3 regions of the Leminorella richardii genome follow, and region 2 is predicted to be linked to each of the others. Evidence: riboswitches for the same ligand, from Rfam matches in the RefSeq annotation. Region 2 holds a riboswitch; each other region holds the start of a gene.

Region 1 (6,565 bases), 570 kb from region 2:
TCAGGCCGTCGCCTAAAGAGAGTGCGACGTCGTAACGGCTACAGATTTCGCAAATATCTCGGAAGCGCTCATACAGGAAGTTTTCTCTATGGTGGGAGAGGCACCACTTGGCCATAATTGCGCCGCCGCGGGACACTATACCCGTTAGGCGATTGGCCGTGAGTGGGATAAAGCGCAGCAGTAGACCCGCGTGGATAGTAAAGTAGTCGACACCCTGTTCTGCCTGTTCAATCAGCGTGTCTCTGAATACTTCCCAGTTCAGGTTTTCAGCAACGCCGTTAACCTTCTCCAGAGCCTGATAAATAGGTACTGTACCAATCGGCACGGGGCTATTACGGATAATCCACTCTCGGGTTTCATGAATATAGCGTCCGGTGGAGAGATCCATAACGGTATCTGCACCCCACCTCGTCGCCCAAACCAGCTTTTCGACCTCTTCCTCGATAGAAGACGTCAGCGATGAGTTACCAATGTTGGCGTTTACTTTTACCAGAAAGTTGCGACCGATAATCATCGGCTCTGCTTCGGGATGGTTAATATTGGCGGGAATAATCGCGCGCCCTGCGGCCACTTCCCCACGGACAAATTCCGGCGTAATGTTTTCCGGCAGACTGGCGCCGTAAGACTGCCCTGGATGTTGGCGAGTAAGCACTTCTGTACGCAGGCGCTCTCGGCCGACATTTTCTCTCAGAGCGATAAACTCCATTTCTGGCGTGATGATGCCCGCTCTTGCATAGTGAAGCTGAGTCACGCATCGGCCCTCTTTGGCGCGCCTTGGCGGCGGCAGGTGCGTGTAGCGCAGATGGTCTAGCCCCTCGTCGGCAAGGCGCTGTTGAGTAAAGTGTGAGGAAGCCTGTGTGAGCGGAGCGGTATCATTGCGTTCTTCAATCCAGCGCTGGCGCAGAGGAGAAAGACCCTGGCGGACGTCAATATCAGATGACGGATCGCCGTAAGGCCCTGAGGTATCGTAGACGGGAACCGGTTCATTATCTTCATACTGTGGAGCGTTTTGTGTACCGCCGATGAGCGTCGGGCTAAGGCGAATTTCCCGCAGCGGAACGCGAAGATCGTCGCGAGAACCTTGAACGTACACTCTGTGGGAATTGGGGAACGCGTGCCCCTGTAGTCGATCAATAAACTGCTGCGCCTGAGCGCGCTGGGTTCTTCTGTTAGACATAGCAAACTCCAAAATAGAACGTGGGGGTTGCTTGTCTGGAGTTCGGAGAGGGAGTAATGGATAGGGAAAATCTACACTGTGGCCTTGCCTACCCGAATTGAATTACTCTTGTTCCCTTCGCGGGTATTAGCCCGATCAGGTTCCGCGGATCCCGAATTAACGGTCTCAGCCCGCGCCGTATAAGGGCGCTGGGCACTCCGACAAGATTTACCGCCCTAGGGGCGATATAGCACAGTATAGGTAAGACGATAAAAACGGCAAAGGGTTTTTTACACGCTTTCCATTATGACTGTTCGGTAGAGCTGTGATGGCTTTCCCAGTTTTTGATGGCTTCGACGATCAGTTTGTCTTCTATCATAAACCGATTCGCCAGCAGCTCACCGACCGTTGAAAGATCTTTATCCAGCTGTAATATGGTGTCGTCGTTAATGCCTTTTTCAACATAACTGTCATAAAACGCCATGATTTTTTGAGTATTTTCTTCCAGTAACGGATAAACTCTTTGGCCAACGGCGAGATTGGGGCTTGCAGCTCCCTCTTCTTGAATAATGACTCTGTCGTAAATATGAAAATGGCAGGCGGACAGGTAGTCCACCAGATGATGACCGAAATCGATCAGCGCCTTTTCATCGAGAGGGATATTTTTCTCTTTGTTTGGTTTAATACCAACCAGCCGGTAATAGGTCACGAGCAGGCTTTTGCGCGACTCTAACCATTGATCGATCAGTTTATGGTTACCGCCCACGCGCTCAGTAAGAGTTTCAAGTCGGTTTAGCATAGGGTGTCCAGAGTCATTCAGTAGGTTGAAAAAGTTAAGATAATGTAAAAACCACTGTTAGATTGCCAGTAAATAAGAGGTTTAGCAAGATAGTCATGGAACAACAGTTACGCGGTGATGAGTCTGGCTGGTGGCTATTAAGCTATGCCGGTAAATTGTGGCTTCCCAAGGGAGAATTACCCTTCGGTTTAGCGCAGGATTTTCAACTTCAGGGTGAGAGAGCGTACCGTATTGGAGAGTGGCAAAGCCATCCAGTTTGGCTGATTCGTCAGTCGCGAGCTCGGGATATGGCGTCGGTAAGGCAACTGCTGAATGAGGACCGCGGCCTCTTCCAACTGGCTGGGCGTGCTGTGCAGCTGGAGGATTTCTATCGCGCTCACCGCTTCTGTGGCTACTGCGGCCACGGGATGACGATTAGCGATAGGGAATGGGCATGCCTGTGTCCGAACTGCCATCAGCGTTACTATCCACAAATCGCGCCCTGCGTTATTGTCGCTATCCGTAAAGAAGACAAAATATTGCTGGCTCAGCACAATCGGCATCGGGGCGGCATTTATACCGCGCTGGCCGGGTTTGTCGAAGTGGGCGAGACGCTGGAGCAGGCCGTTGCCCGCGAAGTTCATGAAGAGAGTAATTTGTCTATCAAGAACCTGCGCTATATTTCTTCGCAGCCCTGGCCGTTCCCTCACTCGCTGATGGTGGCCTATTTAGCCGATTACGATAGCGGTGAGTTAAAGATTGATAAGTCTGAGTTGCTTGATGCCAACTGGTTTGACTTCGACAGGCTCCCCATGCTGCCCCCTCCGGGAACGGTAGCCCGACGGTTGATTGAAGATACAGTGGCTTTGTGTCGAGCGGAAAGAGAGCAGGGGTAGCCGAGGCGTCGCTCGCTATAGGAAGCAATACCTGCATGTTACAATGCGCGCAATTATCGAGGATAAAAATAATGAATGAATTAAAAAACGATCGCTATCTGCGCGCTCTGTTGCGCCAGCCCGTTGACGTAACGCCTGTCTGGATGATGCGACAGGCTGGTCGCTATTTACCAGAATATAAGGCAACTCGCGCTGAGGCTGGGGATTTTATGGCTCTCTGTAAAAACGCCGAGTTGGCCTGTGAAGTAACCCTACAGCCTCTGCGTCGCTATGAGCTGGATGCCGCGATCCTGTTCTCCGATATTCTTACCGTGCCGGATGCGATGGGTATAGGGCTCTACTTTGAGACGGGGGAAGGCCCGCGCTTCGAGCGCCCGGTAACCTGCCGCGCGGACGTAGAAAAACTGCCGGTTCCTGACCCTGAGCAGGAACTGGGGTATGTGATGAATGCCGTACGCACTATTCGCCGCAATTTGAAAGGCGAAGTCCCCCTTATCGGTTTTTCCGGTAGCCCATGGACGCTGGCAACCTATATGGTAGAAGGGGGCAGCAGCAAGGCATTCACTAAGATTAAGAAGATGATGTATGCCGAGCCGGAAACCCTGCACTTGCTGTTGGACAAGCTGGCCGACAGCGTGATCCTGTATCTGAACGCCCAGATCCGCGCCGGCGCTCAGTCAGTCATGATTTTCGATACCTGGGGCGGGGTACTGACAGGGCGCGACTATCGCGAATTCTCTCTGGCCTATATGCATAAAATCGTTGACGGCCTGATTCGGGAAAACGAAGGCAGACGTGTACCAGTAACTTTGTTTACCAAGGGCGGCGGTCAGTGGCTGGAGGCGATGGCGGATACCGGATGTGATGCTCTGGGGCTGGACTGGACGACGGATATCGCCGACGCGCGCCGCCGGGTTGGTTCCCGTGTGGCTTTGCAGGGGAATATGGATCCTTCCATGCTGTATGCTTCGCCTGCGCGTATTGAGAAAGAAGTATCGGACATTCTGGCCGGGTTTGGTCAGGGTACCGGACATGTGTTCAATCTGGGGCACGGCATACATCAAGACGTGCCGCCTGAACATCCGAAAACCTTTGTTGATGCGGTGCATCGTTTGTCTCGGCCATACCATGATTGATACTGCGGCGCTGAGGGCTGAGCAGATAGAAAAAGCCAAAGCGGTGATCAAACAGGACAATCAGGGTTTTGACGAACCTAAATGGATTGCCGGAGCCGATGTGGGCTTCGAGCAAGACGGTAAGATAACGAGGGCGGCAATCGCCGTCCTCAGTTATCCCTCTTTGGAGCTGGTGGAGTATCGCGTCGCTAGAGTGCCCACTTCGCTTCCCTATATTCCCGGCCTGCTTTCCTTTCGTGAATATCCAGCGCTGATGGCCGCTTGGTCACAGTTAACCACTGTTCCTCAACTGGTGTTGGTCGACGGTCAGGGTATTGCCCACCCTCGTCGTCTCGGTGTAGCTAGCCACTTTGGCCTGCTGATAGACGTGCCGACAATAGGCGTTGCTAAAAGCCGGCTGTGTGGGAAATACGATGAGTCTGGCCTGCAGGATGGTGCTGCGGTACCGCTGGTGGATAAAGACGAGCAGATTGGCTGGGTTTGGAACAGTAAGGCTCGCTGTAAGCCGCTCTATGTTTCTGTCGGCCACCGCGTTAGTCAGGAAAGCGCACTGCTTTGGGTCGAACGCTGTATGCGCGGCTATCGGCTTCCTGAACCTACTCGCTGGGCGGACGCGATTGCGTCACGGCGCCCGGCTTTTGTGCGCTGGCTTGCCGCGCATCCGGAAAAGAACGTCGATGAAGGTTGAGAATACCCGTCGACTCACTGCTTTTAATTTTAATGAGACGTTTTCATGCTGCGTAATCCCATTCATTTAAGGCTGGAAAAACTGGCCAGCTGGCAACATTATACTTTTATGGCCTGCCTGTGCGAACGCATGTTCCCAAACTATCAGGCTTTCTGCCTTGAAACCGGGTTTGCCGAGCCGCAGATTTATCGGCGCATTTTGGATTTGGTCTGGGAAACGCTAGTGGTTAAAGACGCCAAAGTGAACTTTGACAGCCAGCTTGAGAAGCTGGAAGAGGCGATCCCCGATGCAGACAATTTTGATATTTACGGCGTTCACCCAGCAATTGACGCCTGTGTTGCATTGAGTGAAGTGCTTCATGCGCACCTGAGTGGAGAGACGCAGGAACATGCTGTCGCCGTTAGCGAGTCTTCTATCCGTACCGTCGCTATGTTGGAAATGACACAGGCGGGGAGAGAAATGACCGATGATGAACTGAAAGTTCTGCCGTCGATAGAGAACGAATGGGACGTACAGTGGGAAATTTATCGTCTGTTGGCTGACTGTGAAGAACGCGATTTGGAGTTGATCAAAGGGCTCAGAGCAGACCTGAAAGAGGCCGCTGTGAGCAATATTGGCATAAATTTAGCCTAAACAGTGATAAAACGTGACTTAAAGCCTAAATAATAGCTTGTCAAGGCTTCACAGCAGTGCCCGATTGGTCTACATTTGTGTTGCCTTTAAAAAGTGGCTATCGATAACGTCTGGGCTGGGGTTAACAGAGACTTTCTTTACCCATCCGTCTTCGGTACATTGCATGCAATAAAATACATTGTAAGGATAATTTATGAACAAGACTCAACTGATTGACGTAATTGCAGACAAGGCTGGTCTTACCAAAACTCAGGCCAAAGCGGCACTGGAATCAACCTTAGGCGCAATTACTGAGTCTCTGAAAGACGGTGACCCAGTACAACTGGTTGGTTTTGGTACATTCAAAGTAAATCACCGCAATGCCCGTACTGGCCGTAACCCTCAGACTGGCAAAGAAATCAAAATTGCGGCGGCTAACGTTCCAGCATTCGTTTCAGGCAAAGCACTGAAAGACGCTGTTAAGAAGTAATAGCCACGATCGTGATATATAGTAAGGGGCTATGAGCCCCTTTTCTTTTTCTATTTTTATGATGATAAAACGCGCCTTTATCACCTTATCTCTTCTATTGACGCTAGCTGGCTGTGGTTCAATGGAGCGAGAACCCACTCTGGAAGCCTCCGGATACATTGCCGACGCTGGCGTAGTCCGCCTGTGGAGCAAAGTTGATGGTGAAGGTATTCCTATGCGACTGCTGAGCGTGTATACCCCGTTCTCCGGCGAGACAGTCGCGACCCATTATGAATTTATTGACGGCAAGCTGGGCCTGGTTAAGCGCGAAGTACAAAACGATGCTCTGCTTCCTCGAACAGAGCTTCGGCTGGATACTAAAGGCAATCCCAGCTTTATGCAGAGGCGCTTAGCCGATCGCAATGAGTCACTCTCAGACGATGATATTCTGAGCATCAAATATGAAGCCCAGCAGTTTCTGGAAACTAGCCGTTCGCTCTCTGCGGGAAGGGTGAAGCTTTATCAGGGCTATATCAATAATGGGCGTATCGTTTCCTGCGAGGGGGATGTTGAAAATCCCCGGTTTTTACCCAGCCAGCGACAGTGGCTGGACAAGCGTATTCACAACGGAGGCTTTATTAGCCTAGCCTGGCTCTCGTCTTTTCAAGGCGTGCAGCTTTTGCTGGTCGCGAATGAAAACTTCTGCCAGTGGGAACCAAGACTGGAGAATTTCTAGCTTTTGGTTCATTAAATAAAAAAGCCGCCGAGATAGAGATCAACGGCGGCTTTTTTGTGGGCAGTAGGGATTATTGACTGTTCTGCTCCCTATC
Region 2 (6,565 bases):
TTTCTATGGTATCTACAGAACGATTCAGGAAGCGCGGGAGAAGTCGCATAAGATTGCGGCGGTCGGCTTTCCCCAGTTCTGTAACATGCTTAAGCACTACCAGAGCCTGACGAACGAAGAATTTAAGATCTGTCAGGTGTATAACCACGCCGACATTGAGAATGTCATCAGGCAGCTGTCTGAAGAGAACTATCAGCTGGTCATCGGCGGGCTTACCGTCGCGGAAAAGGCGAAGAAGTACGGCATGGGCGTTGTGATGGGGGATACCGACAATATCTCCATCGATCAGGCGCTGAACGAAGCCTTCAGCTTTTTAAAATATATCCGGCAGGAAAACGAAAAGCTGCTGATTTCTAACGCGGCGCTGAACCAAACCCGCGAAGGCATTATGTGTATTGATGAGTCAGGGGAAGTTATTCGCATCAATGCTAAAGGAATAGACCTGTTTCGATGTAATACCGGAGATAATATTTTTCGAAAGCCTCACTTTGAGTCGATGTACAACGGCATTATCAATGAGGTTGAGCTAAAAGATCGCCCGTTTGAGATTGGCGGTGAAACAGTCATTATCAACGTCAGGCACATCAAGAACCGCTCGAGCTTTTATTCGGTACTTACCGGGTATGCGATCGACGGCGTCCTGTCTCTTGGGGGGAAAGCCGGAGCCCGCCTGGCGTCAAAAAGCTTTCAGGCCAAGTACCGCTTTAGCGACATCGTAGGCTCATCAGAACCGTTGCAGCAGGCTATCGGTCTGGCAAAAACCTATGCCAAATTCGATTTTCCGGTGCACGTTTATGGCGAAACGGGCACCGGTAAAGAGCTGTTCGCCCAGAGTATACACAGCGAAAGCGAACGGCGCGGTGAACCCTTTATCGCCGTAAACTGCGCGGCGCTGCCGGAAAGCATTCTGGAGAGTGAACTTTTTGGCTATGTAGACGGGGCCTTTACCGGTACGCGCAAAGGGGGAAAGGTGGGCATCTTTGAGCTGGCCCGCAACGGTACAGTGTTTATTGATGAAATCAGTGAGGCTCCACTTTCTGTACAAATTAAGCTGCTGCGCGTCTTGCAGGAAAAGTCGTTTACTCGTCTGGGTGGTGAAGCCCTCATTGAGACCGATTTTCGGCTGATTACGGCAAGCAACAAGGATCTGCTGGCGCTGGTGCAGCGTAAAGAGTTTCGTGAAGACCTCTACTATCGGGTTAATGTGCTTAGCCTTGAACTGCCTAATCTTTCACAGCGGCGCGGTGACATTATTGAGATCGTCAATGCGTTGCTGGTTCAGCACGGGCGTTCGTTTACCTTTACCGACGATGCCGTTGGCTACCTCACAGAGAATGACTGGTCGGGGAACGTTCGCGAGCTTCAGGCTATTGTCTATCGGCTGCTGGTTTTATCGCCCAGTGAGACCATAGATCGGGACACCCTGTGTCGCTACGGCAACGCTGCGGGCGCAAAGGTTCAAGCTACGCCTCTTCTGGCGGGGGAAAGCGATCTGCTGAGAAAAAGTGAGGAGCGGCTGATTAAAGAAGTGATGACGATCACCGAAGGGGACAGGATTAAAGCTTCGGCCATACTGGGCATTAGCCCGTCGACGCTGTGGAGAAAAATCAAGTCGCTCTAACTGAAACAAAAAAGCGCCGAGTTCGGCGCCTTTTTGTCGATTTTCGCTGTTATTTGTCTTCTTGTGGTGAGTCTTTTAGCGACACGGGCACGACGTTTTCGCTCGGGAAGCACCCCAACACCTTGACTGACCGAGTGATAGGGCGCAGGTCTTCCAGAGCATTTTGCATCTCGATGGCATTCAGGTTGGCCTGAGTGTCGATATAAAACATCTCTTCCCAAGGATTGCCGTTAATCGGCCGTGACTCCAGCTTAGTCATCACAATATTGTGCTTACGCAGCACCAGAAGGGCCTCTACCAGCGCGCCGGACTGCTGCCCTGTCGCCATAATCAGGGTGGTTTTTGCCGGTATTTGCGCAGCCACTTCAATCGGTTTGCGCGCCACGACGATAAAGCGGGTGATGTTCTCTTTCTGGTTAGCCTGAATATGTTCCAGAACCTGAAGCTGATACAGCGCACCGCCCGGTTCACTGCCCACGGCGACCGCGTGCGGTGACTTCAGGCTGGCGACTTTTTCCATCGCCGCAGAGGTGCTTTCGCAGTACTCGATTTTCCACTCAGGGAATCCGCTGAGGTACTGAGTGCACTGCTGGAACGGCTGCGGATGGCTGTAGAGCGTTGTGACCCGATCTAGCGATGTCTCGACGGCGCTGAGCAGGCAGTGATTAATAGGGTTAGTCAGTTCGCCGACGATAAACAGGCTAGTGGACTGGAGAAGATCATAGACTTCGTTGATCGAGCCTGAGCTGGTGTTCTCAATCGGCAGTACACCGTAGTCTGCCTGACCTGTTTCAACGAGCTTGAAGACATCGTCGAAACGACTACAGCCGCACTCCACGAGTCCGTCAAAGTGGCGCGCAGCGTACTGACGCGCGGCCAAGTGTGAGTAAGACCCTTTAGGGCCAAGAAAGGCGATTCTGGCGGTGCTGAGCTTGTCCTGATTGATAAACTGTTGAAGCAGCGCCTGCTGGGTCAGAACGGAGTCTTCAATGATCAGCTGAAACACGCGGGTGATGTAGTGACCATCGAGGTGATGCTTTTTCCCTTCTTCAATCAGCCGATTTAGCAGGGCGCGTTCGCGCTCTTTATCGCGGATTGGCTTATGGGATGCCTGTTTGGTTTTGGCCACGTCCAGCGCCAGACTGCGGCGCTGCGCCAGCAGTTCCAGCAGTTGCAGGTCGAGCGCGGTAATGCGTTCTCTGAGTCCAAGCAGCGGATTTTCGCTCATAACGTTGTGTCACCTGTTTTTTTGTTATTTGGTATATACCCTAAATAATTCGAGTTGCATGACAAAACGCCGATGGCGTTTTGAACAGCGCTTGCGCAGCCAACGCACAGGCAACTTGAAGTATGACGGGTATAAAGCATTCAATAAAAAAGCCCCCCTTTAGGGAGGCTTTCGTGTTCGTCTTCGCTTTCTTTCTGCTCGCCTTGGAGCTACGGACGAAACGCCTCCCTGTCAGGGGTGGCTAAAAAAGAAAGCGAAGAAAAACGGCACTAAACGCATAATATGAAACATATCCTGAAGTAAAAAATCACCCCTAACTTAACCGCGGGCTTTCCGCTCTGTCAACCGATATTGTTTAAGTGGAAGAGAAAAGGGCGCAGAGAGGGTATTTTGTGGCGCCTGTTCGCGGCGGTGATGTAGAAAAATAGTGCCGAACCAATAAAAAACGCGCCCCGCAGGGCGCGCAATATCAAAAAACAGAAACTGAAATCAATCTTCTTGCAGCTGTTGCAGATTTGCTTCTTTCACACTGCCGTCAGCGCGGCGCGCTTCACCCTTGTGCTGCACTTTGTTGAGCTGACGCTCCAGCTTCAGCAGCAGTTCATTGATCGCCGCATACATATCTTCGTGCTTGGCGCTGGCGACTAGCGGGCCGTTCGGCGTAGTTATCGTCGCGTCGGCAACGAACACTTTGGGTTCTTTAGAGAGAACGATGTGTGGATTAATTAACTGAACCTGCCATTTCTCCAGCTTTTTAAGACGGTCTTCGACGTGAGTGCGAATTGCCGGGGTAATATCCATTTGTTTGCTGGTGATATTTACTGTCATATAACTTACCTCTTTGTCAGTCAACTGCCGTCAGATTCAATTTTAGAATACCGTTCCGGCCAAACTATTATGTGATCAGGATCAATTTTTTCCTCACCCTGAAACAAAGATGGCAGAAGTGTGATAACCGTAATGATTTATGACTCTTCGCTTGTATATTCAGTATAGCTCAAGCAATATTATTCATTGTGTTGGACTTACAATTCTGTACAAAAGAGCAGCAACCCTTCCTTTTTTAATCAATTATGTTTTTTCACGCTGGCCTGCCGTCTCGAAGGCCGACCTCAGGTATGAATTTTTCCAGTCATCATCGCTTGATTCACCGCTCAAAAACGCGAGGGTTGAAATGAGGTATGTGAGAGAGACTATCGACTTGATGAGGTTTTAGACGGAGGCGCCGTTTGCTCTTCAACAGGCTGACTATCACAAACCCTTTCTACCGAACTGAGCAGTATATGAACAGAAGCGCGAGTCGCGGCACTCGGCGTGACTATTTATCTCGAGTTATCTCGTGCTGTCAAAGACTATTGTGTGGTAGGTATTTAAAATAAATTGCCATACAGTGCATTTTTAAATAATATGAAAATATCTATATTTTTTAAAATATTAGCTTTTGGAAAATCGTTTTCATAGGGAATAAAAATGAAGAAAATAGTTACTCAGGCGTTGTTGTTGTTATTTTTGGCTCTAAACAGTACTTTTTCTTTTGCTGAAATAGCGTGTATTGACGCACAGACCCAATCAAAAATAGCTAAACCAGAGACGTTTCCAACGACGAATAAAAGCGTAGGGATTGCATGTGAATGGGAAGAGGGAAGTCAATCAGCCAAGTACCAAAGCGCTGCGCTGAATGACTATGATAACGCAGAAGATGTATCAATTAACACGCTATCTTTAGAAGACAGTAAAGGCATCGACGATGATTTATTAGGGGATAATTTGGATAAAAACTACATTGCTAACGTTCCCTATCTAGTTAAAGATGCAAAAGGTGTTAAAAACAGCATAGAGCTATTTGAAATAAAAAGAACGAATAGCGGTGAGGTGCGGATATATCTCATTAATAAGAATACGCCCAGAATCACTTTTTCATGTTTAGATAAAAGCATAAATTATAAAAAGAATGAAGCTAGCCATATTAGCGATATCCTGCTTTCAGATACTTGCCAAAAAGCCATGCAGGAATTCAACATACCGTTATCGAAAGAAGATATTAAAAACCTGGTAGTGACAAAAGGTTCTATTAATTAACCTGTTTTATCGATGTAACATCAATAGGCAAAATGCACGCCTTGAGCTGACCGCTTCCGCAGTGGATGTGTGGCCTAGCGAGTAGATACCCAAGGGGATAACGGGAAGGACAGACTTGCAACAGCAAATCACTTCCCCTAACCTTGTAAAAAGTAAATTGTAAAAAGTAAAAAAACTCAATCAACATGACTCGGGGTGCCCCGCTAACGCGCGGGCTGAGATATTACCCGTATTACCTGATCTGGATTATGCCAGCGTAGGGAAGTCGCCGCGTTCCAACGGGCAGCCTTCTTCACGCCGGTTGGGAGCTTTATGACACAGACTCATCCCATACCGCTTTCCGGCGCGATTGCCGCCGATGCGCTTGCGCGCCTTCGAGAACGTACACCGCTTATACACTGTCTGACCAACCAAGTGGTTCAAAGCTTCACGGCTAACGTGCTGCTGGCGCTGGGCGGCTCTCCTGCGATGGTGGTTGCCAGGCAGGAAGTCGCTGAATTTAGCGCGATAGCCGATGCCCTGTTGGTGAACGTCGGTACTTTGCATGACGAGCAGCGTAAGGCAATATCGCTGGCCGTGGTGGCCGCCAATCAGGCTGGCGTTCCCTGGGTGCTTGACCCCGTTGCCGTTGGCGGGTTGAGCTATCGCACTGAATTTTGTCGCACCCTGCTGGAACAGGGGCCTGCGGCAATTCGCGGTAACGCGTCGGAAATTATTGCGCTGGCGGGAAAGACGACTAGCGGACGGGGTGTAGACAGTGCTGATGTGTCTTTGGACGCTCTGTCTTCAGCGCTGTCTCTGGCGCAGCAAACCGGTGCGGTTGTGGCCGTCACCGGCGATGTTGACTATGTCACCGACGGCCGTCTCACTTATGCGCTTCCCTACGGTTCCCCTTTGATGACGAAAGTGGTCGGCACCGGCTGTGCGCTGTCGGCTGCGGTGGCGGCATTTATTGCCCAAAAAGACGGCGAGCGCCTTGAACAGGTAGCCTCCGCATGCATGGTGATGGCCGCGTGTGGCGGCATGGCGGCGGCTGAAGTTGGTGGCCCGGGCAGCTTTGTGCCGCGATTTTTGGATTTACTTTATCAGTTAGAACCGAAGCGTCTACAGGAGATGACGGTATGAGAATTAATGCACTGACGATTGCTGGTACTGACCCTAGCGGCGGCGCGGGGATACAGGCCGACCTTAAAACCTTTTCTGCGCTGGGCGCCTATGGCACGAGCGTGATGACCGCTCTGGTGGCGCAGAATACGATGGGGGTGCAGTCGGTCTATCGCATTGAACCGTCGTTTGTTTCCGCTCAGCTGGATTCAGTATTGAGTGACGTGAGAATCGACTCCGCCAAGATTGGCATGCTGGCAGAGTCTGACATCGTGCATACCGTTGCTGATGCTCTAGAGCGCTACACTATTCCCCACGTAGTGCTGGATACAGTTATGGTGGCCAAGAGCGGCGATCCGCTGCTGGCGCCCGAAGCCGTGGAGGCGATTCGCCAGCGGCTGTTGCCGATTGTCTCTCTGATCACGCCAAACCTGCCCGAGGCTGCGGCGCTGCTGGAATGTAAGGTAGCGACAAGCGAACAGGAGATGCTGACTCAGGGGGAAGCGCTGCTGGCAATGGGATGCCGCGCCGTT
Region 3 (6,565 bases), 1.8 Mb from region 2:
GCCGTTTACAAGGCAAACTTTTAATGAATACTGATAGCACACAGGTACATTACGCGATTAACGGTTGGCTACTCGATAGCACGACCGATTCCCTGATCCACCAAAAGACCCGAGAGATCAAACGCCTCGGTGAGTTCCAATTCAGGCTCCTGATGATTTTGAGCGAAAGCCCTGACACGATATTTTCCAGAGACCGCCTGAATGCGCTGGTTTGGGAAAAGCGCGTCATCGGCCAAAACAGTCTCCCTAACGCTATCCACGCGCTGCGTGCTGCACTAGAGGACTGCGGAAAGAATCAGAAGGTGATAAAAACCGTTCCGAGGAAAGGTTACCTTCTCGATAAAGCCTACTGCATAGCCCTGACGCCAGAAACCGAAAGCTCAGAGCCTGCTGTCGATGGTGACATCACAGTAGTGGCATCACCTCAACTCGACAGCGTAGAACTGTCTAACAAACCAGAGGAAACGGTCAATCAGCCAGAAAGCGACTATCTCCATAACATCAGTTTGCTCCAGACAGACTGGGTTGCTCCTGAAACCATCCAAAAAGCGGCCTCCCGGAAAAATCGGTACTATGTCAGTCTGCTAACTCTAGTGTTTAGCGCGCTGCTCCTAGGCGCATTCTTGCTTCCGCCACCTCAGGCTTTCTCCGGTATTGATACACTCAAAGAGGAACAAGAGTGCCTGCGCCCCGACCTTCGGTTTAATCATTCCGACGTATCTCCCTCCTCACTGGCAAAGATTCTACACCTGCTAAAAGAAGCCTAACGCCTGACCAAACATTTAAAAGCGAGACAGCGTGAGAAAAATACTCATTTATCTCACGCTGTGCTATTTACTGTTTCGCGACATTTCGACAAAATTGAATAACTTCTTTACTACCCAAGCGCGCTATTCTCGGTTCCTCTAAGGTTATCCGATCTGCCTGCGCAGCAAACGCCTACTCTTCAGCGACGAAAAAACCGTACACTGACCCGCGGCGTTTCACTTATAACGCGCCGCTCCAGCGCTTGGCGTTTAGTTTATTAACTTTAGGAAAAGTGCATGATAGGTCCATATCTCAACGGTGCCGCCATCTTTTTTGGCGGCGCCCTCGGCCTCGTTTTGGCGCCCTTCATCCCACAGAGATTGAGAGAAGGCCTTCCCGCCGCGTTTGCCATGACCTCTATCGCCATGGGCATCATAATGACCATCAAGGTGCAGCAGCTGCCCGCCGTCGCACTGGCGCTGATCCTTGGGGTCGCCATTGGTGAACTTTGCTATATGGAGAAAGGCGTTCAGCGGTTTGGCACTTGTGTTCAACGCGCACTGTCTCGCGTTGTCCCCCAGCGGCATCACGGTATGACGCAAGAGGTGTACAGCCAGAACTTTAGCGCGCTGATCGTACTGTTCTGCGCCAGCGGCACTGGCGTAGTAGGCTCACTCACAGAGGGCATGACCGGCGACTATCAGCTTTTGCTGGTCAAGTCGCTACTGGACGTGTTTACCGCCGCTATTTTCGCCACTTCACTGGGCGTCGGGGTGATGACCATAGCCCTTCCCCAACTGGCGATTCAGGCTACGCTGTTTTATTCAACCCGCCTTATCATGCCCTTTATGAATGAGATAACGCTGGGAGACTTTTCCGCCTGTGGGGGGATCCTGATGATCGCCGTTGGGCTTCGCATCGCGCAAATCAAGTCGTTTGCCGTGGTGAACTTCCTGCCTGCGCTAATTCTTATCGTGCCCATATCCCTTTACTGGCATAAACTTATGGGGTAATTCCCCCTTGCTGCGCGCTGGGCGTAAATCGCGCTTTCTCCGCGCGGCAAGAGCCACTACAATGCTGATACCTCAACGGGGTGCTTATATCAGGCTGTGTTCTGCCGCTATATCCGATGGCAGAACACAGACTAAGCTGAGAATGCGTTCAACTGCCTGAACCTTACCCGTAGAACCTGATCCGGTTAGTGCCGGCGGAGGGATTTGAGAACGCGTTCGACTTTTGTCTGCCGCTGAACGCGCCGCTGTCTCAACACCCTTTACTCTCCGCCTTTGACCTTTCGCACTGGCTTTATCGCTGACTTAACAAGCTGATTGAATAAACAGGAGAGCAACGTGTTAAAAAGACTGACTATTGCAGCGCTGCTGCTGGCTTCTACGCCCGCTCTGGCGGCTGACGACAAGCCTACGCTAACAGTCTATACCTATGACTCTTTCGCCTCTGAATGGGGCCCTGGCCCTAGCGTTAAGCAAGCCTTCGAAAGCGAGTGCGGATGCACCTTGAATCTGGTTCCCCTATCTGACGGCGTCTCCCTGCTAAATCGCCTGAGAATGGAAGGCAGCAACAGCCGCGCTGACGTTGTGCTTGGCCTAGACAACAATCTGATCGCCGCCGCGAGAAAAACCGGCCTGTTTGCCCCTCACGCCCTCAATGACGGATTGAAAAATCTGACCGTTCCCGGCGGCTGGCAAGACGATACCTTTATTCCCTATGACTACGGCTATTTCGCCTTTGTCTACAATAAAGAAACCCTGACGACGCCGCCCAGCAGCATGAAAGCGCTGCTGGACGATCCGCAAAAATGGCGCGTGGTCTATCAGGATCCGCGAACCAGCACCCCAGGTCAGGGCCTAATGCTGTGGATGCAGAAACTGTACGGTGACGAGACGTCACAGGCGTGGCAAAAGCTGGCGAAGAAAACCGTCACAGTGACTAAGGGATGGAGTGAGGCCTATAAGCTGTTTTTAAAAGGCGAAGCCGATCTGGTGCTCAGCTATACCACCTCCCCGGCCTACCACATCGTTGAAGAAAAAACCGACCGCTACGTCGCCGCACCGTTTGAAGAAGGGCACTATTTACAGGTAGAAGTTGCGGGACGGCTCAAGTCCAGCAAACAGCCAGAACTGGCAAGCCAGTTTATGGCGTTTATCATGACGCCTGCTTTCCAGAACGCTATACCGACGAAAAACTGGATGTATCCTGCAACAGATATCCCACTACCAGAGGCATTCAACCAGCTGACCAAGCCCGCCAGCGCGCTGCAGTTTAGCGCAGAAGAGGTTGACGCTAACCGAGCCTCGTGGATCCGAACGTGGCAAAGCGCCGTCAGCCGCTGATAGCGCCCTGGCTGTGGCCGGGGCTGCTGTCCGGCAGCCTGATTGTCACCGTAGCGCTCACCGCGTTTGTCTCCCTGTGGCTATACGCACCGGCAGACAATCTGAGTTCACTGCTAAGGGACGACTATCTGTGGCACGTGGTGCGATTTACGTTCTGGCAGGCGCTGCTGTCCGCCGTTATTGCCATTTTTCCCGCCATTTTTATTGCCGGAGCGCTGTTTCGCCGGGAGTTTGTGGGAAAGCCCTGCTGCTTCGCCTGTGCGCTATGACGCTGGTGCTGCCAGTGCTGGTGGCGGTATTCGGGCTATTGAGCGTTTACGGTCAGCAGGGTTGGCTCTCTCAGCTTTTACGCCTGATGGGCTTTACGCCAACGTTCTCCATCTACGGCCTGACGGGAATTCTGCTGGCTCATGCATTCTTTAATATGCCTCTGGCAACCCGGCTTCTGCTACAGTCGCTGGAAGGCATTGCCGTCGAGCAGCGCATGCTGGCAGCTCAGTTGGGAATGAACCACTGGCAGCGCTTTCGCTTTATTGAATGGCCTGCTCTAAGGCGCCAGATCCTACCTACCGGCGCGCTAATTTTTATGCTGTGCTTTGCCAGCTTCGCTACCGTACTGACCCTCGGTGGAGGCCCTAAGGCGACAACTATTGAGCTAGCTATCTATCAGGCGCTCTATTACGACTTTGACCTTCAGCGCGCCGCGCTGCTGGGTTTGATCCAGCTGTTCTGCTGCCTGCTGGTTATTTCTGTCAGCCAACGGCTTAACGCAGTCTCTCCTGTTGGTGCGACTTATGCACAGCGTTGGCGGGATCCTAACGACTCGCTGCCGCGCCGGATCGCCGACAGCCTCTTGATTATCGCAACAGTTCTGTTTCTGATTCCTCCGCTGCTGTCAGTCGTTATCGACGGCCTCAACAACGCAGCGCCCAGTGTTTTAAGTCAGCCTGCTCTCTGGCAGGCGACATTGACCTCAGTGCGCATTGCCGCTGCCTCTGGGCTGCTGTGTCTGACGCTGACCATCATGCTATTGTGGAGCAGCCGGGAGCTCAAGCTGCGCCACAGCCCGTGGGGAGGCCGACTTGAAGCCTGCGGCACGGTAATATTGGCGATGCCCGCTATCGTTCTGGCGACGGGCTTTTTCCTGCTGCTGAATCACGCCGTCGGTGCAGGTGTTACTCTTCCTGTGCCTGCGGATGCGCTGGTGGTTTTTACCAATGCTCTGATGGCAGTTCCCTACGCACTAAAAGTCTTGGAAAACCCCATGAGGGATCTGGCTGAGCGCTACACGCCCCTGAGCCAGTCTTTGGGAATGACTGGCTATCATCGCCTAAAGTGGATTGAGCTTCGCGCCCTTAGACGACCAATGGCACAGGCGCTGGCCTTCGCCTGCGTACTGTCTATCGGCGACTTTGGCGTTATCGCGCTGTTTGGCAATGACGAGTTTCGCACACTACCCTATTACCTTTATCAGCAGTTGGGCAACTACCGCAGCGCCTCCGCGGCCGTTACCTCACTCTTACTACTGCTGGTAAGCCTTACTCTGTTTACCCTGATTGAACGATTACCCGGACGCTATGATCGCACTTAATGAACTGTGCTACCCCTACCCGCCTCTCACCCTACGCTTTAACCTTCAGGCAAAGGCGGGGGAACGCATCGCTATTCTTGGCCCCAGCGGCGCGGGTAAAAGCACGCTGCTGCATCTTATTGCCGGATTTATCTTTGCCCAAAGCGGGGAGCTATGGCTTAACGGCCAAGATCATCTCAGCACGCCGCCTTCAGAAAGGCCGGTGTCCATTCTGTTTCAGGAAAACAACCTGTTTGCTCACCTTACCGTTGAACAAAACATTGGCCTTGGGCTGGATCCCGGCCTTCGCCTGACGCCTGAACAGCGGCAAAAAAGGCTGGATATTGCCCAGAGAGTTGGTCTAGCAGACTATCTTGATCGTCTGCCCTCTCAGCTCTCCGGCGGCCAGCGACAGCGGGTTGCTCTGGCGCGTTGCCTGGTGCGCAACAGGCCTATCCTGCTGCTGGACGAGCCCTTCTCCGCGCTGGATCCTGCGCTGCGTGCTGACATGCTGTCGCTGCTGGAAGAGGTCTGTGATGAACAAAAGCTGACGCTGCTGATGGTTTCCCACAATCTGGACGACGCGAAGCGCATCGCCGCCAGAACGCTGCTAGTTAACAAGGAGAAATTGTTTACGACGGCTCAACACAGGGGTTAGTAACGGGTAATGCTGCGGCAGCGGCTCTGCTGGGTATTTCCTGAGGGTTAACGTTCAGGGAGCCGATTTAGCTCCTGCCTATCCCATGTCTTATACTAGGCTGTGTCCCGCAGCCTAACTATCATCGCGAAGCCGCGACAGCCGCTGCGCTTCCTGCTCAACTTTCATCAGCACGTCGCTAAACACGTCCACAGGCTGCGCGCCCGAAACCGCGTACTTGTTGTCAAAGATAAAGAATGGCACCGACGTAACCTTCATCTGCCGGGCAAGAGCCTCATCCGCTCGCACCCCGTCACCATAGCGATTGCCGGACAGCAGTTCCCCCACTTCAGCCCGCTGAGGCCGACCTGCTCCCCCAGCGCGATCAGCGTGTCTCTTTCTGAAATGTTTCGCCTTCGCTGAAAAATGCGCTCATCAGGGCATCACCTATCGCGTCAGCCTTACCCCTCTCGGCAGCAAAGTGCTGCAGTCGGTGAGCGTCAAAGGTATTTGCCGGGATCAGCCGATCAAAGCGGAAAATAAGCCCCGTCAACGCCGCCTGACGCGCCGTGTGCTCAGTCATCTCCCTCGCCCGTTCGATACTCATATCGTACTTTTCCGCCAGATGGCGATAAACGTCACCACCACGCAGGGATACCGCTCGCGGATCCAGTTCAAAGCTTCGAAACACAAGCTCCGCGCGATCCGTCAGGCCACAGGCAGCCAGTGCGGTTTTAAGATGGCGCTTGCCGATATAGCAAAACGGACAGGAAAAATCCGACCACATTTGTATTTTCATTATTCGCTATTCCTACTCTTTCAAAACCGACGCAAAAGCCATAACGGCTGCCGTTTAGCACAAGAGAAATCGCCTGCGTGCTGCGCCTGAACTGTGTCTAAAATAACGCCACCTGATTAAAAGGTAGAACATGCCGCCGCTAAACTTGCAGTCTACGCGGCAATGAAAGCGTAAGGATGTGACCGCGATCGACTATCCCGCCGAGAAACGGCGGGATAGCCAAGAGAGTTAAGGGTAACTCTGAATGGAGGTAAGCGTTAACTTCTGGTCTTTAAAGGTAAAAAAGTAGTTATCCAGCCCAACGCAGCCATCAATCTGCTCATCGGTAGCATTATCCATAGAGTCTACTTCAATGCGTAAAAGCAGCCCCGGCGCGCGATCGCCAAGCGCCTCGGCAGAAAAGCTGCCGCTAAAGGTTGTTACGCACGCGCTTTCTTTGTTTTCAATTTTATAGGTGTCAA

Evidence for each region. Region 2 has a riboswitch for thiamine pyrophosphate ahead of thiM (hydroxyethylthiazole kinase). Riboswitches for the same ligand answer to the same signal wherever they lie in the genome.
Region 1: it holds a riboswitch for thiamine pyrophosphate, as region 2 does, so the genes downstream of both, thiC (phosphomethylpyrimidine synthase ThiC) here and thiM (hydroxyethylthiazole kinase) in region 2, are expected to answer to the same signal.
Region 3: it holds a riboswitch for thiamine pyrophosphate, as region 2 does, so the genes downstream of both, thiB (thiamine ABC transporter substrate binding subunit) here and thiM (hydroxyethylthiazole kinase) in region 2, are expected to answer to the same signal.

The regions. Positions count from the first base shown of each region.
Region 1 covers NZ_LS483470.1:414,100-420,664, forward strand. The annotation lists gene thiC (phosphomethylpyrimidine synthase ThiC) at 1-1,177, opposite strand, end outside; TPP riboswitch at 1,273-1,387, opposite strand; gene rsd (sigma D regulator) at 1,461-1,955, opposite strand; gene nudC (NAD(+) diphosphatase) at 2,051-2,830, shown strand; gene hemE (uroporphyrinogen decarboxylase) at 2,902-3,966, shown strand; gene nfi (deoxyribonuclease V) at 3,959-4,654, shown strand; gene DQM29_RS02070 (YjaG family protein) at 4,700-5,287, shown strand; gene hupA (nucleoid-associated protein HU-alpha) at 5,481-5,756, shown strand; gene DQM29_RS02080 (DUF1481 domain-containing protein) at 5,788-6,471, shown strand; gene purD (phosphoribosylamine--glycine ligase) at 6,542-6,565, opposite strand, start outside.
Region 2 covers NZ_LS483470.1:988,286-994,850, forward strand. The annotation lists gene DQM29_RS04630 (sigma 54-interacting transcriptional regulator) at 1-1,621, shown strand, start outside; gene pheA (bifunctional chorismate mutase/prephenate dehydratase) at 1,671-2,849, opposite strand; Phe leader region at 2,992-3,129, opposite strand; gene raiA (ribosome-associated translation inhibitor RaiA) at 3,339-3,677, opposite strand; gene DQM29_RS04645 (hypothetical protein) at 4,320-4,928, shown strand; TPP riboswitch at 5,110-5,208, shown strand; gene thiM (hydroxyethylthiazole kinase) at 5,241-6,053, shown strand; gene thiD (bifunctional hydroxymethylpyrimidine kinase/phosphomethylpyrimidine kinase) at 6,050-6,565, shown strand, end outside.
Region 3 covers NZ_LS483470.1:2,775,824-2,782,388, forward strand. The annotation lists gene DQM29_RS12790 (winged helix-turn-helix domain-containing protein) at 24-767, shown strand; gene DQM29_RS12795 (DUF554 domain-containing protein) at 1,044-1,760, shown strand; TPP riboswitch at 1,827-1,981, shown strand; gene thiB (thiamine ABC transporter substrate binding subunit) at 2,097-3,098, shown strand; partial or broken gene thiP (thiamine/thiamine pyrophosphate ABC transporter permease ThiP) at 3,074-4,689, shown strand; partial or broken gene thiQ (thiamine ABC transporter ATP-binding protein ThiQ) at 4,676-5,370, shown strand; gene DQM29_RS18585 (DsbA family oxidoreductase) at 5,441-5,653, opposite strand; gene DQM29_RS18590 (DsbA family oxidoreductase) at 5,691-6,104, opposite strand; gene DQM29_RS12820 (hypothetical protein) at 6,333-6,565, opposite strand, start outside.